2 regions of the Paenibacillus sp. 2KB_20 genome follow, and region 2 is predicted to be linked to the other one. Evidence: predicted binding sites of a transcription regulator. Region 2 holds the regulator's gene; the other holds the start of a gene.

The links. The regulator NrdR, encoded in region 2, represses ribonucleotide reductase genes. The targets are predictions, from matches to a motif close to AACACNATATATNGTGTT.
Region 1: a site for NrdR is predicted at 4,061-4,078, ahead of AB4124_RS31375 (anaerobic ribonucleoside triphosphate reductase). Genes of this name have one in related genera too.

The regions. Positions count from the first base shown of each region.
Region 1 covers NZ_JBFRHH010000020.1:50,697-58,691, reverse strand. The annotation lists gene AB4124_RS31395 (HelD family protein) at 1-1,480, shown strand, start outside; gene AB4124_RS31390 (hypothetical protein) at 1,589-1,735, opposite strand; gene AB4124_RS31385 (replication-associated recombination protein A) at 1,977-3,284, shown strand; gene AB4124_RS31380 (PCYCGC domain-containing protein) at 3,342-3,881, shown strand; gene AB4124_RS31375 (anaerobic ribonucleoside triphosphate reductase) at 4,113-6,341, shown strand; gene nrdG (anaerobic ribonucleoside-triphosphate reductase activating protein) at 6,338-6,841, shown strand; gene mnmA (tRNA 2-thiouridine(34) synthase MnmA) at 6,917-7,995, opposite strand, start outside.
Region 2 covers NZ_JBFRHH010000001.1:491,139-499,133, forward strand. The annotation lists gene AB4124_RS02260 (ABC transporter substrate-binding protein) at 1-1,066, opposite strand, end outside; gene AB4124_RS02265 (class I SAM-dependent methyltransferase) at 1,215-1,970, shown strand; tRNA gene AB4124_RS02270 (tRNA-Ala) at 2,299-2,371, opposite strand; gene nrdR (transcriptional regulator NrdR) at 2,548-3,021, opposite strand; gene AB4124_RS02280 (alpha/beta-type small acid-soluble spore protein) at 3,170-3,397, shown strand; gene AB4124_RS02285 (lytic transglycosylase domain-containing protein) at 3,465-4,031, opposite strand; gene coaE (dephospho-CoA kinase) at 4,028-4,627, opposite strand; gene AB4124_RS02295 (MntP/YtaF family protein) at 4,637-5,377, opposite strand; gene mutM (DNA-formamidopyrimidine glycosylase) at 5,500-6,333, opposite strand; gene polA (DNA polymerase I) at 6,480-7,995, opposite strand, start outside.

The sequences.
Region 1 (7,995 bases), on a different contig from region 2:
CGCGGAGAAAATGATCATATTCGCACCCAACCTGATGTTTCTGGATTACATATCCGACGTACTGCCCGAGCTCGGAGTTGGCGATATACAGCAGCGCACGTTTGGCGATTGGGCAGCGGAGCTGCTCGATATCGAGCTCGCTTCGGATGATCATGCACAGACGCTTCATCTATGGTTCGAGACCGACCCGGGGCAGGGAACCCCGGATATTGACGATAATGTCAGCGGGCGCTATAAAGGCTCATTAAGACTGATGGAGATCATCCGGCGCTGCGTGGAGGCTATCGAAACCGAGGCTCTACCGGATGGGGACTTCTCACCATGGGACGGGGCCGTACTGAAACAGGAGACGATCGCGGAATGGTTCTACCAGGAGTATAAACCGTATCCACTGGCCAAACGGAAGGAACGGCTGCTTGCCAGATTGCACCGCTGGGTCGAGATGGAACTGAAGAAATCGCCATCATCGGCCGTTATGAAAGAACGGAAGAAAAAAGCGACTCAACGAGAAAAGGCTTATGCGAACCGATGGCCGAAATTTGAGCCGGTCTCATTATATAAACAATTGTTTGGTGCGGCAAAGGCAACCGGAACGATGTTTGCAGAGCTAACCGCTCTGATTCCGTCCGAGGTGCTCGCGGCAACGCGTAAAGATCTGAAGAAAAACGTGGTCCATGAAGAGGATTTGCCTGCCCTGCTGTATTTCCACTGTTTGCTGAATGATATTACCGGTGAGCAGCGCTTTGACCACATCGTCATTGATGAGGCTCAGGATTTCTCGCCATTTCAGGTAGCTGTGCTGGACCTGTTCGTAAGAGGACATTCCTTCACCATATTAGGTGATTTGTCGCAGGGCATTCATGCCTATCGCGGCGTTCATGCGTGGGAGGAAATGAGCTCCTTGTTTAAGGAAGAGGAAACAGCTTATTTTGCGTTGACACGCAGTTACCGCTCGACGATGGAGATCATCGAATTTGCCAACGGCATTTTGGAGAAGGGTGTCAGCAGTGATCTGCTCGCCGTACCCGTATTTCGAAGCGGCGATGCCGTTCGCCTCATTCCTTATGAGTCGGAGAAATCCAGAACAAGAGATTTGGAACGGGCGATGGAGGCACTCATCGCTAAGGAATATCGGACGGTAGCCATTCTCACCCGAACCTTGCGGGAAGCGCAAGAGCTGCATGAACAATTAATTGCTGCATGGCCGATGCTGAATCTGATCGATGGCAGCAAAGGGACGTATCAGGGTGGTTACTCCGTGCTTCCTGTTTATTTGTCTAAAGGGCTTGAGTTCGATGCGGTTGTGGTGGCGGATGCGGATCGGAGTCATTACGCGGAAAAAGCTTGGGATGCCAAGCTGATGTACGTCGGCTGCACCCGGGCACTGCATGAGCTGTGGCTGCTGCATGGTGAAGCGCGTCCTTCTTATGTGACGGCGGACGCTTCGGATATTACAGCCATCGGTTGGCCCGCAGAGTAAGATAGGATTGTGTTACTAAGCGCGAAGAGGAAAGAACATAAAATGTCCCGTGGGGTGGTACATGTCTGCATGTGCTTGTCTCTGCGGGGCTTTTTGCTGTGCCCGCGCTTAACCAAGCATTTGGTAGGAAGAACCAAGGTTATCGATATACCGGATCAAAGTCCAAACGGCGAGAAAGAAGAGTGCAGCTGCCAAGATGATGTAGAGGGTCATTTTTCGCATAGGTTTTCGTTTGGACTTCTTGCGAGTCGTCATAGCCACTCTCCTTAGATAAGGCTTCTCTATAATTTCCTATAATTAAGTAACGCTCCGGAAAGATAAAAGTTGGTTATCATGTTAAACGTGCAGCGAATATCGATGGGTATCCGAACCACTAGCGTGGATGTCCATAGGCTTGCTACAGGCATGACAAAATTGAATATGGTATGATAGAGTGTGACGGATTTGATTGAAACCGGCTTATCTTTGCATTGATATCAGACAAGGAAGTGTAGTTATGGATTTATTCAGTATCGGGCGTGAAGGGGACCGGGATTCCAGGCTGCTGGCCGATCGGATGCGCCCTTCGTCGCTGGATGAATATATAGGACAAGAACAAATTATCGGACCGGGCAAACTGCTCAGACGTGCCATAGAAGCAGACCAGGTCTCTTCCATTTTATTGTACGGCCCGCCGGGTTGCGGCAAAACAACGCTGGCGCATATTATCTCCCAGCAAACGAAGGGGTACTTCGTTCGGCTGAATGCGGTGGAAGCCTCGGTTAAGGACGTCAGGGAAGTCATTGAGCAAGCCCAGAGCAACCGCAGTCTGTACGGCACCAAAACGATCCTGTTCCTAGATGAGGTTCACCGCTTTAACAGTTCAAGACAGGATGCGCTGCTGCCTGCCGTGGAGAACGGTACGATTATATTTATTGGCGCGACAACAGAGAATCCATTTCATTACGTAAATGGGGCCTTGATGAGTCGTTCAACCTTGTTCCAGCTTGAGCCGCTGACTAAGAACCATTCCATGATCGCCATGCAGCGCGCGTTATCCGATCCAGATAAGGGACTTGGATTCATGGATCTCCAGGCAGACGAGGAAGCATTGGAGCATATTGCAACGATGGCAAACGGCGACATCCGCCGTGCTCTGAACGCCCTCGAATTAGCGGCCATGACCACGCCCCCGAATGAAAGCGGCAGGGTTCATATTACGCTCGAAGTGGCCGAAGAATCGATACGCAAGCCGCTCGTCAAGGCGGACGAGTCCACGCAGTATGACGTGCTGTCTGCCTTCCATAAAAGCATTCGAGGTTCCAGTGATGCGGCCTTGTTCTGGTTCCTGTATGCGGTCGAAAAGCTAGGGATGGACCCGATGGTGTTCATCCGCCGCTTGATCGCTGCCAGCAGCGAGGATATCGGGCTGGCTAATCCGCAAGCGATGGTGCAGGCGGTGAGCGCACTGGATGCCTACCGGAATAACGGCTGGCCGGAAGCCAAGTTGAACATTGCCCAGGCGATTCTGTTTGCGGTGGAGAGCCCCAAATCGGATGGCGTTGTGACCGCCATATCCCGGGCGATGTCCGCCATGGATGAAGTGAAATCGGCTGAGGTTCCGCTTCATCTCCGTGATGCGCATTACTCGGGGGCGGTGAAGCTGGGACATGTCGGCTACAAGTACCCGCACGATTATCCAGGCCATTACGTGAAGCAGGAATATCTGCCGAAGGAGCTCTCCCGCCGGGTGTTCTATCAGGCGACGGAGCAGGGGAATGAAGCCAAGATCGCACACAATCAGCGATTACGACGCGAAGAATAGGGTCTTACAGCAATAACGGGATCAATGGCCGCTAGTTTAGCTAAATGGAGGAAACGAATGATGAAAACAGGGAAACAACGGTTTGTCATCCTGCTGCTGTCCGCTGGTCTTATGCTGAGCGGCTGTTCGGGGAAAAACGCCCAGGAGCAGGTCGAAAGTGGACAGGCAGCCGAGGCAGCGCATGAGCACGGACATCAGACGCAGCTGGCCAACGGGGATATTCAGGAGGCGACGGCTTCGATTGACGAGCTGCCTACCTTTTTGATGAGCCAGACCAGCGAGCTGCAAACGATCTATGCCTTGTCTGCGCAGGTGAGTGATGTCCTAAAATATATTCCTTGTTATTGCGGCTGTGGAGAGAGTGCCGGTCATGAGAGCAACCTGAACTGTTTTATTGATGAGATTCAGGAGGACGGCACCGTGGTGTGGGACGATCATGGCACCCGCTGCGGGGTGTGTTTGGACATTGCCGTGGAATCTGCCAAAATGAGCAGCGAGGGCAAGAGCCTGACGGATATTCGGACCGCAATCGACGAGAAATACAGCACAGGCTATGCGAAGCCGACACCAACTCCAATGCCGCCCGCCGAAAGTTAATTCTACTGTAGATAAGCAAGAAGGTACCCGATGTGATCGATGGATCACTCGAGTGCCTTTTTTTGTTGGGTTTAAGGCCTCCAAGGCTGTTTTCAGGAATCGCCTGATCCGTTTCTCAGACTGACCGCCGTGATCTATCTCACAGCATCAAACTATATATGGATGTAAATTTATAAACCGAGACTATATATAGTGTGTTGATGATCTAAGGAGAAGGAGTTGATCGATTTCATGAAAGTCATGAAGAGAGACGGGTGCCTGGTGAATTTTGAGATAAACCGGATTGTGAATGCAGTGGATAAAGCGTTTATAGCCGTTGAGGGTGTGTCCCGCATGGAGGCTTCCCTGCAGATTGGCGATGCGGTTGTTCGTGCCACTGCGGAGATGGAGCAGGTGAGTGTGGAGGAAATTCAGGATATTGTTGTCGAGCATTTGCAAAATACAGGTTATGCAGAGGCTGCGGCAGCTTATCAACATTACAGGGAAACCCGTGACCTGGAGCGGATGCGGAGGGGAGAGCTTTACAAGATCAGCACGGATGTTATTGGGGTAACGAATCTGGATCTGCTGCGGGAGAATGCGAATCTGAACGGGGAATCCTTCAGTGGAAAAATGAGTCGGATCGGCTCCGAGTACGCCAAATGGATGGCAAGCAAATTCATCCTCCCAGGAGATCTCATGAGAGCGGTGAGGGATGGTTATGTGTATGTGCACGACCTGGACCAGTATGCACTCGGAACAACGAACTGCATTTTCATTCCGTTTGACCGACTATTGGCCAAGGGATTCAATACCGGTAACGGATCGGTTAGGCCGCCGCAGAGCATCATGACCGCGATGGCGCTGGTGGCCATCATCTTTCAATCCCAGCAGAACAGTCAATTCGGCGGCGTGTCCGGAAATAAAATCGATTGGGATCTGGCCCCGTATGTCGGTAAATCGTTTCGTCGGCATTTTCGCAAAGGGCTGGCCTACTTCGGAGAGGTGGAGGACAATAGACCCGGTGCACGAGTTCTTCTGGATAACGAATTATACGTAGACAATGAGCAATTGAAAGAAATTTATCCACGAATATATCACTATGCATATAACGAAACGGTGAATGAAGTAAAGCAGGCCGCGGAATCCCTGATTCACAATCTGAACACGATGAGCAGCCGGGCCGGCGGACAGATCCCTTTTACATCGCTGAACTATGGCATGTGCACGTCAACCGAAGGAAGGCTGGTGTCCCACGCTCTACTGGATGCCACGATGAGAGGACTCGGCGGGGGAGAGACGCCGATATTTCCGCAGCATATTTTCCAGTGCAAGCAGGGGATTAATCAGGCGGAAGGGGAGCCCAACTACGATCTGTTCCTGAAAGCTGTTGAGTGCTCCAGCCGCAGGCTCTACCCGAATTTTGTCAACGTGGATGCATCGTTTAATCTGGTCTACTATAACCCGGACGAGCCAGACACGATTATTGCCACCATGGGCTGCAGAACCCGGACGATTTCAGACCGGTTCGGGCGAAACCGTCTAAGCGGCAAAGGCAATTTATCTTTTAATACGATCAATCTGGTTCGTCTCGGCATTGAGCATGGCATTATCGAAGGCAAACGGGATATGCCCGATCTGAACCTCTTCTACGAGCAGTTGGATCAGTATTTGACGATTGCGGTAGAGGGTTTGATTCATCGTTACGAGCTGCAGGCCGACCAACCGGCCAAAGCGTCTGATTTTATGATGCGGGAAGGCGTGTGGGAAGGCGGCGAGGCACTGGCACCGGAAGACAAGGTGCGCGTGCTCATCAAGCACGGAACCCTTGCGCTTGGATTTATCGGGCTGGCTGAATGCCTGAAGGCGTTAACCGGGCTGCACCACGGAGAAGATGAGACCAGCCGCAGTCTGGGAATCGAGATCATCCGGCATATGCGTCAGTTTTGCGATGCAGCCAGTGAAAGATATAACCTGAACATTACGTTGTTTGCCACGCCGGCAGAAGGGTTATCGGGGAAATTCACGAAGCTGGACCGGCAAACCTTTGGTGTGATCGAAGGTGTCACAGATCGCGAGTATTATACGAATTCGTTTCATATTCCGGTGTATTATCCGATGGCCGCGTACCGCAAAATCCGTTCCGAGGCTCCTTTCCATGAGCTGTGTAATGCAGGAGCGATTTCGTATGTGGAGCTGGACGGCAATGCCCGGCAGAATACGGCTGCTTTTCGGGACATCGTACAGTTTGCCCTGCAGCAGAATATCGGATATTTCTCCGTAAACCATCCCGTCGATCGTTGCCCGGCATGCAATTACGAAGGGATCATCGGAAGCTCTTGCCCTGGATGCGGAGCCTCGGAGGCGGATGGAAACTTCCAGAGGCTGCGGAGGGTGACGGGATACCTAACGGGCAATTATACGGAGCGCTTCAATTCGGCCAAGCAGGCTGAGGTCAGGGATCGGGTGAAACATCTGTGAATGTGTGCGGGTATATCCCCGAGAGCATTAATGAAGGCCCAGGAGTTCGGGCAGTTCTATTCGTGAGCGGCTGCCGTCATGCTTGCGCCGGATGTTTTAATACGGATTCCTGGGACTTTGAAGCGGGGGAGCCGTTTACAGAAGAATTGTCTACGTCCATACTGCAGGATATTATCGACAACCCTTTGCTGGATGGCGTGACCTTATGCGGTGGGGATCCGTTCTTCTCGCCGGAGGAGTCCGCGGCGTTTGTACGCAAGCTCAGGACCCTCTGTCCTGGGAAAAGTGTATGGGCCTACACGGGCTTCACCTTTGAAGCGCTGATGAGGCAGCCAAAGCTGAGCGAATTGGCGAAACAGTGTGATGTTATCGTGGATGGCAAATTTCAGTTGGAGCTAAGGGATGTCTCGCTTCCCTTTCGAGGCAGCTCGAATCAGCGCTTAGTTGACGTAGCCGCCAGCCTAGAACGGGGAGTAACGGTAGAATATGTTCTTCGCTAGCACGTAAAAAAAAAGAGCACACACTTTACGGAAACTTCCGTGTTCAGTGTGTGCTCTTCGCATTACGGCAGCGGATTAATATGGAACTTTATCCGCCGTTTCGATCGTTCCGCCGCCAAGGCATTCGTCCCCTTGGTAGAAGACAACGGCTTGGCCCGGCGTGATTGCTTTTTGCGACTTGGCAAAAGCGACATGAACGGTTCCGTCTTCGCGTGGAGTTATCGTTACCTCTTGATCCGGCTGACGGTAGCGGAATTTCGCGGTGCAGGTAAAGGCGTCTTTGGGCATAGCGTCTTGTCCTGCAATCCAATTGATTCCGGAGGCAACGAGTCCAGTTGAATACAAACTCGGATGATCGCCTTGGACAACGTACAGAATATTGTTAGTTAAATCCTTGTCGGCCACAAACCAAGGCTCTCCGGAGCCTGAGCCGCCAATGCCGAGACCTTGGCGTTGTCCCAGCGTGTAGTACATCAAGCCATCATGGCGGCCTTTCACTTCACCCGTGACAATGTCCACCATATCACCGGATTGGGCGGGGAGGTACTGTCCAAGAAATTCTTTGAAATTCCGTTCGCCGATGAAGCAAACGCCGGTGCTGTCTTTTTTCTTGGCGGTATACAGTCCGGCTTCCTCAGCGAGTCGGCGAACTTCCGGTTTCGGCAGATGCCCGATCGGGAACATTGCTTTGGAGAGCTGCTCTTGGCTCAGCGCATTAAGGAAGTAGGTTTGATCCTTATTGCTGTCGACGCCGCGCAGCAGGCGGTACTGTCCGTCCTCCTCGATGACGCGGGCGTAATGGCCGGTAGCCACATAGTCGGCTCCCAGATCCATGGCCTTATTCAGAAATTCACCGAATTTGATTTCACGGTTGCACATGACATCGGGGTTCGGCGTTCTCCCAGCTTTATATTCATCGAGGAAATAGGAAAATACTTTATCAAAGTACTCCTTCTCGAAATTGACGGTATAGTAGGGAATGTCGAGCTGCTCGCACACGCGGCGCACGTCTTCAGCGTCCGCTTCAGCTGTGCAGTAGCCAAGCTCATCGGTGTCATCCCAGTTTTTCATAAAGATGCCGATCACTTCATAGCCCTGCTGCTTGAGCAGGAGTGCTGTTACGGAGGAGTCGACTCCTCCCGACATGCCGACAA
Region 2 (7,995 bases):
TCCATTCGTAGCCCGAGGCTTCGATCAGTTGTTTGGCCTTCTCGGGATTGTAAGGATAGGAAGGCTGATTATCATCAGTTACAAACGCAACTTTCTCTTGAAACAATCCTCTGACGGCATCGCCGGTGCCATCGGCATATTTGCTCGTATCGTTTCCGTAATTGACGGCCTGGCGAATGTTCTTGTCCGATAGAAACGCCTGGTTTTGGTTGATGACCAAAAAGTAGGACATCGTACTCGCCCCGGTCTCCACCACGTACTTATCGTTATTTAGGAAAACACTTAGACTTTCTGCTGGAACATTACCAAGTTCCCCGCCTGCAAGATCGACCTCTCCGGATTGCAGCGCCATCACCCTTGCCTGAGGATCTGTAATCACTCTAAAAACGAGTGAATACGCTGACGGTTCCTCTAACCAATAATGTTCATTTGCTATCAGTATGGTCTCCACCCCTTGTCGGTAACTGCCTATTTTCCAAGGGCCCGTGCCGATCGCTTGCTGAAAGGTTCCGTTCGCGTCTCCCGCTGGAGTTACCGAGTTTGGACTCATAATCCGAAACGGCCTTGCCTGGCTGAGCTCATACAGCACTTGAGTTGCGGTATGTTTAAAAGAAAGCACGACGGTGTCATCATCCGGTGTTTCTATGTTTGCAATCAAACGGGATATTTCCAGCGTGGCATTCTCTTCCCTGCTGACCGCCCTCTCCAAGGAAAACTTAACCGCCGTTGAATTCAATGGGCTGCCGTCTGAGAATTGCACCTGATTCCTTAAATGAAAAGTGTACATCTTACCGTCTTCGGAGACCTGCCAGAATTCAGCCAGGCTGGGAACAAGCTCCCCTTCTCCTTCATATTCCACAAGCGCGTCATATACAGCGGCATGCGTATGTCTTGATCCATTGTAGGTCGAAGCATCGAGCTTATCTCCCTCAGCGTCCTGCGTTACGGCAACAACGATTTGCTTGTCTTCTGCTTTGCCAGGGACCGGGTCTGTTTCTTTTGAACACCCCATAAGCAAAGATAATGCGACAAGTCCTGCAACTCCGAATCTAAATCTCCCCAACATCCATGCTCCTCCTAATTTTCTTCTAGGTTGTTTGTGATTAAACAGCCGCTATGATCTTGACCGCTTGCATACTGAGTAATCTTTGTATATTATTAATCGTAATCATTACGATTTGCAACATTTTTTTTAAAAAAAGGAGATCTGAATAATGACAGAGCATAAACTCGCGCAGCAATATCGTGACTATTGGGACAAAGGAGCTGCTGTCTATGATGAAATTGTAGATACGGAATTTGCAACCGACTCCTATGATCAATGGAAAGCGATCTTGAATCATCAGTTATCCGGAAAACAAAATTTGAAAATCCTAGATGTGGGAACAGGTCCCGGCTTCTTCGGGGTTTTGCTTAGTTGGATGGGGCATGAGGTTACCGCCATTGACTCCTCGTCTGAAATGGTGGCTAGAGCTAATAAAAATGCGCAAAAGCATAACTGCAATTTCAAAGTAATAGAAACCGATATTATCGATTACAAGACGGAAGAAAGATATGATATCATCATTTCCAGAAACGTCACCTGGTTCCTATATAATCCTGTTGCCGCATATCAAAATTGGCATGGCATGCTGAACGACGGCGGACAAGTGATGATCTTCGATGCCAACTGGAATTTGTTTTTGAGTAATCCCCAAGAGGCGGAGCTGTTTAGAAAAGCTAAAGAAGAGGCAATTGATCAAGGTTACTTGCCTTATCGCGAAGAGAAGGATATCGAAGAAGGGGATCAATTGGCGCTTACCTTGCCATTGACCTACGTAAGAAGGCCGGGATGGGACGCCGAAATGCTGCGATATATCGGATTTGCCAAAATCCAAGTCCATGAAGGTTTCGATGCCGATTTTTATCGCGCAGGAGAAAAAATTCTCAATCGCCATAGGCCCATGTTTGCCATCGTTGCTGAAAAATAAGTATACATCCTAAAAAAGACGTCCAGCCAACCTTGATGAGAAGGCTGGCTGGACGTCTGTTTCATCCAGACCAAGTTCAGCGGCCAAAGATGTTAGTACGGAGACTTTACCGATGTCTTTTTCCTCCTAATAGTAAGCGCTAAAGACACGTTGAATATATGCTCCTCCCTTGCGCTGCATGTTCTCATGACCTAATGAATGGCCATGCATGTTTCTCCATATTAATTTCGTCCCCAATTCGTCCCCAAATCCAATTAGATATGTATTTAAAACCGTCCTAATAAAGCAAAAAACCCTTGATGATATATCATCAAGGGTTTTCTTATTATGGAGCCTAGGGGGATCGAACCCCTGACCTCATCGCTGCCAGCGATGCGCTCTCCCAGCTGAGCTAAGGCCCCGTAAGCGACTTCTATATCATATAAAAAATCAGCAGGCATGTCAACATGTTTTTCACATTTTTTGATGACGTGCTGTATCCCTTTTACTTCTCTATATAATGTCACTTAGCGATGATGATAATGGGCCCTATGAGAGCACCAGAAGAGCACCTGGATCGTGCGGAACCATGGCGCTCTTACAACTCCGAAACGTCCGTACCCTTGGACAGCAGGCTTTTCAGTTCCTTCATAAACATATTGATATCCTTGAATTGGCGATACACGGATGCAAAGCGGACGTAAGCTACCTCATCGACCGGATATAACCGCTCCATCAGAAGCTCCCCGATCTGGCGGCTCTCCACCTCTGCTGCTGCGGTATTGCGCAGTGCCTTCTCTACATCCGATACAATCATATCCAGCTGGTCCACGGATACCGGACGCTTCTCGCATGCCCGGATCAAACCGCGGAGCACCTTCTCCCGGCTGAATTCTTCGCGGCTTCCGTCCTTTTTCACGACGATCAGCGGCGTTTCCTCCACCATCTCAAAGGTTGTGAATCTCTTGCTGCACTGCTCGCATTCCCTGCGGCGGCGGATGGATTTATTCTCGTTGGCCGGCCTGGAATCAAGCACTTTCGTTCCGGCATAACTGCAATATGGACATTTCATAAAGTCATCTTCACTTCCTTCGTTTCAGCGTATTTTGCCTTGAATGGCGCTACAGAAAAATTTACCAGCAAAACTTTGTTCTTTTATGTTATGAAAATGCGAAACCCGAGACATAATACTTTTACCAACCCAAGGAGGTGAACTTAACATGGCACAAAGCAACAACAACTCCAACAACCTGGTTGTTCCTCGCGCAAACGCTGCTCTTGAGCAATTGAAGTACGAGGTAGCTCAAGAACTTGGTATCTCCATTCCACAAGACGGATACCAAGGTAACATGACTTCCTACGAGAACGGTTCGATCGGGGGATACATCACAAAGCGTCTTGTAACCCTGGCCGAGCAACAATTGGCTGGTCAATTCTCCGGTCAATAATCGATTCTTCCTTAAAAAAGGAGTGTTGGACGGCTCGATGTAAGAGCCTGTCCAGCGCTCTTTTTTGTTAAAAGCCGTCCTTATATACATCTGTATACTGATTATAATAATAAATCACGCGCTGTACATAGTGACGGGTTTCCCCGATAGGAATACTCTTCACATTCTCGTAGGTTCCATCCCACATGCCCTTGTTGATCCAATTCTTCACGTTTCCGGGGCCTGCATTGTAAGCGGCGATGGCGGCAATCGGATTGCCGTCCATTTCCTTGTGCAGATTCTGAATATACCAGGTGCCCAACTGGATATTCGCATCCACTTCATTCTTCACGTTCAGCAGGTTCACCGATGGCAGCTTGGCCATTTCCATCGCCCAATTCGCCGTATCCGGCATCAACTGCATAATGCCCAGCGCGCCTTTCTTGGATTCCTTGCCTGGCTTGAAGTTCGTCTCCACTCGAATGATGGAAGCCACCAGGAAGGGATCGACCTCATAGTAAGCGGCATGCTTCCGGATTTCATCCTTATAATAAATCGGATACAGCAAGGTCATCCAGTTCGAGCTCAGAAACAGCAGCGCTACAAAAGAGACAAACAGCAGAAGCAGCACTCTTTTTTTACGGAGCCACCTCATAACCGAACCAGCCTGCCCCACAGGTTGTCCACCTGCTGCTGTGTTTCGGCCAATGTTCCGCTGTTATCAATAAGGATATCCGCGAGACGCTTCTTCTCCTCGATATCCATCTGGCTGTTTAAACGCGCTTCTGCCGCTTCCCTGTTAAGATCATCGCGCACCATCAGACGCTCTAGCTGCAGCTCTCGCGGTACATAAACGACAGCGATCTGGTCAAGATAAGAATAATGCTCCTTAGCCTCAAGCAGCAGCGGTATATCCGCTACCACGAGCCGGTCCGGATACTGCCGCTCATACGCTTCCGTCCGTTCCCGGATTTCCTGCCGGATCGCCGGATGCGTGATCTCATTCAACACCGTTCTCTGCTCGGGATGATGGAAGATCATCTCCCCGAGTTTTTTTCGATTCAACGTACCGTCCTCAAACAGGATCGCTTGTCCAAAATGTTCGGTCACTTTACCCAGCACCGGATGACCCGGGAGCATCACTTCCCGGGCGATGAGATCCGCATCGACGAGAAGTGCTCCCTTCATGGTCAACATGGAGGACACGGTGCTCTTGCCTGTTGCAATTCCTCCGGTTAAACCGATATTCATGACTTCACCTCATAACAGCTTCATTATACCCATGACGATTAACAAAAAAGCAGGCAAATAAGAGATAAAACGCATGCCGCCTTTGGACGCAAAGCGTAAACCAACCCTCATGCCCAGCACCAGGAATATCCCGCTAAACAAGGAAACAACCGTTGCGGTACCTAGCGGTGAGAAGCCCAGCATGGCTGCGCCAAGCCCTGCCCCGAACGCATCGAGCGATAGCGCGATCCCGAGCCACATCGCCTCCCACGGAGAGATGCTGCCGGAGTCGTCCAGATCCGCCTTCGAGGGACTGCGGAGAATTTGAATGACAACGCCGATCTTCGGAATCTCAAGAGAGAATACCGCCCGCTGAAGATGCTCTTGACCTGCCGTGTTAACCTCACGTCGTAATTTTACTTGATGGTCAACCCCCTGCGTTTCTATAAGAGACTTTGTAATAACCCTATTGGAAACCGGCTGCACATCAGACTCGTTTTTTCTGCGAACTTGCTGGCATAGAGACCATAAGCCCAGCAGAATCAAAATGGCGGCTCCGATCACGGACGCCACAGATGGGGATAAGAACCGCTGTAACAGCGCGCCTGCCTGCATGGAGGCGCCAAGCACCAAGCCGGAACATAGCGAGATGATCAATACAGACAGCAGCGGTATCCTGGTTTTGCGCAGACCGTATGTAACCCCCGCCCCAAATCCGTCCAGGCTTAATGCCATAGCCAGCAGCACAGACGAGAAAATATGACTGAGCACCCTTTTCCCTCCTCGTAAGCTCCACATCAAGCGGCTCATTCATGAAGAAGAGCAGCTCCATGCGCTCCACATATGTTCCACATTATATGTGTGAGGAAAGGAATGGGTGCACGCCTATTGGATTACTTCCTTAACGGCTGACACTTCGGGCAGAAGTGGGTCCCCCGTCCGCCAACCACGATCTTATGAATCGGTCCTCCGCATGTATTACACGGCTCGTCCTTCCGTCCGTAAATCTGATGACTGTGCTGGAACATCCCCATTTCACCCTGTCCATTGACATAGGATTTAATGGAAGAACCACCCGCGTCAACGGCTTCGGACAGTGTATCCACAATCGCATGATACAATCGCTTGAGCTCGGCATCCTTCAGGCTGTTAGCATTGCGCTCCGGATGAATCCCGGCTCGAAACAATGCCTCATCGACATATATATTGCCGATACCGACCACATATGCCTGATTCAGCAGCACCGCCTTGATCTTCGTTTTCTTGCTGCCGATGACTTCCTTAAAGGTTCCGAACGTAAACGTCTCATCCAGCGGCTCATAACCCAGCTTGGCAAGAGGAGCGTGCTGGAACTCTTCCCCCGTTGCAAAAAGATGCATCGTTCCGAATTGGCGTACGTCCTTATAGCGCAGCTCCGTGCCATCCGAGAAATGAAAGATGACATGGGTATGCTTCTCCACCGGCTCCTCGGCAGGGTACACCCCGTAACGCCCTTCCATCCGAAGATGCGAGACGAGCACTAGCCCATCCAGCAATATCCGTAAAAATTTCCCGCGGCGCTCTACACCTTCCACGGTATGATCCTTCAGCATAAACGCAAATGCCTCAATATCGTCGGGACGCTGAATGATCCGCGGCAGATGTACGGATACGTGATCTATATGCTTACCTTTAATCAATTGGTTCAGTGTTCGTTTCACGGTTTCTACTTCCGGCAATTCCGGCATAATGACTTCACCTCATTTCCCATTATACCGGAAGTTGGGACAGAGCGGGACCATGGTTTTGTGGAAAGGTATGGTGCATATCGCGCCCCTCTTCACGCCATGATCCCTATAAAAAGATCTTCTATTGACTGACACAATGTGCAGCTTTACTTCGCTTCGTACCAGTTCTCGCCATAGCTGACTTCCGACTTCAGCGGTACCGACAGCTTTAGTGCCTGGCTCATCACTTCCGGAACCAGTTCCTTCATGATCTCCAGTTCATCCTCCGGCACCTCAAACACCAATTCATCATGCACTTGAAGCAGCATGCGGCTCTTCAACTGACGATCATACAATGCCTTGTCCATATGGACCATGGCCAGCTTGATAATGTCGGCGGCCGTTCCCTGAATCGGCGTATTCATCGCTGTCCGCTCCGCAAAGGACCGCAGATTAAAGTTGCTGGCATTAATCTCCGGCAGATACCGTCTGCGTTCAAGCAACGTTTTCACATAGCCATCTTGCTTCGCCTGCTTGACGATCACGTCCATATAACGCCGCACACCTTGGAACACCTCGAAATACTGGTCAATGAATGCCGCGGCTTCCTTCCGGGTAATGTTCAGGTTCTGGGACAAGCCATAATCGCTGATTCCATACACGATGCCGAAGTTAACCGCCTTGGCGGACCGGCGCATATTGGAGTCCACTTCATCCACGCCGACTCCAAACACATCCATCGCGGTCTTGGTGTGGATGTCCATATCGTGGACAAAAGCTTCCTTCAGCCGTTCATCATCCGAGATATGCGCAAGCACACGCAGCTCGATCTGGGAGTAGTCCGCTGCCAAAATGCTCCAGCCCGGCTCGGACGGAACGAAAACCTTACGCAGCTTGCGACCTTCCTCCAGACGGATCGGAATGTTCTGCAAATTCGGAAATTGGCTGCTCAGACGTCCCGTTGCGGCAATCGTCTGGCGATAATAGGTGTGCACTTTGCCAGTCTGTGACGAAATCTCCTTCAGAAGACCTTCCACATAAGTGGATTGCAGCTTGGCCAAGGTGCGGTACTTCAGGATCAGACGGACAATATCATGATAAGGAGCCAGCTTCTCCAGCACCTCGGCATCGGTAGAATAACCGGTTTTGGTCTTCTTGATGACCGGAAGTTCCAGTTTCACAAACAGAATCTCGCCCAGCTGTTTAGGGGAATTGAGATTGAATTCCGTTCCAGCGATCTCATAAATCTCATGAACCAGCTTCGCGATCTGACCTTCAAACTCGCGACCCAGCTCTTTCAAATCCTCCGCATTCACGGCAATTCCCTGTTTCTCCATATCGGCCAAAATGCGGGACAGCGGCATCTCCAGCTCATGGAACAGCGGCAGCATTTCATTAGCAGCCAGCTCCTTCTCCTGAACGGGAACCAGTTCGGATACAGCCAGACATTTTCTGGCCATGTGCTCGCTGAGCTTCTCCACATCGGGAACCTTGTATTTGGCCCCTTTACCGAACACATCCTCATCGGCTTGAAGATACGCAAGCCCGTATTTGGAGGCCAGCCCGCTAAGGCTTTGATTCGCTTCCGTCGGGTCCAGCAGGTATGCAGCCAGATGAACGTCGAATGCTGCGCCGGCAAAAGCGATACCCTGCCAGTGGAGAGCCAGATCAATGCGGTGCAGA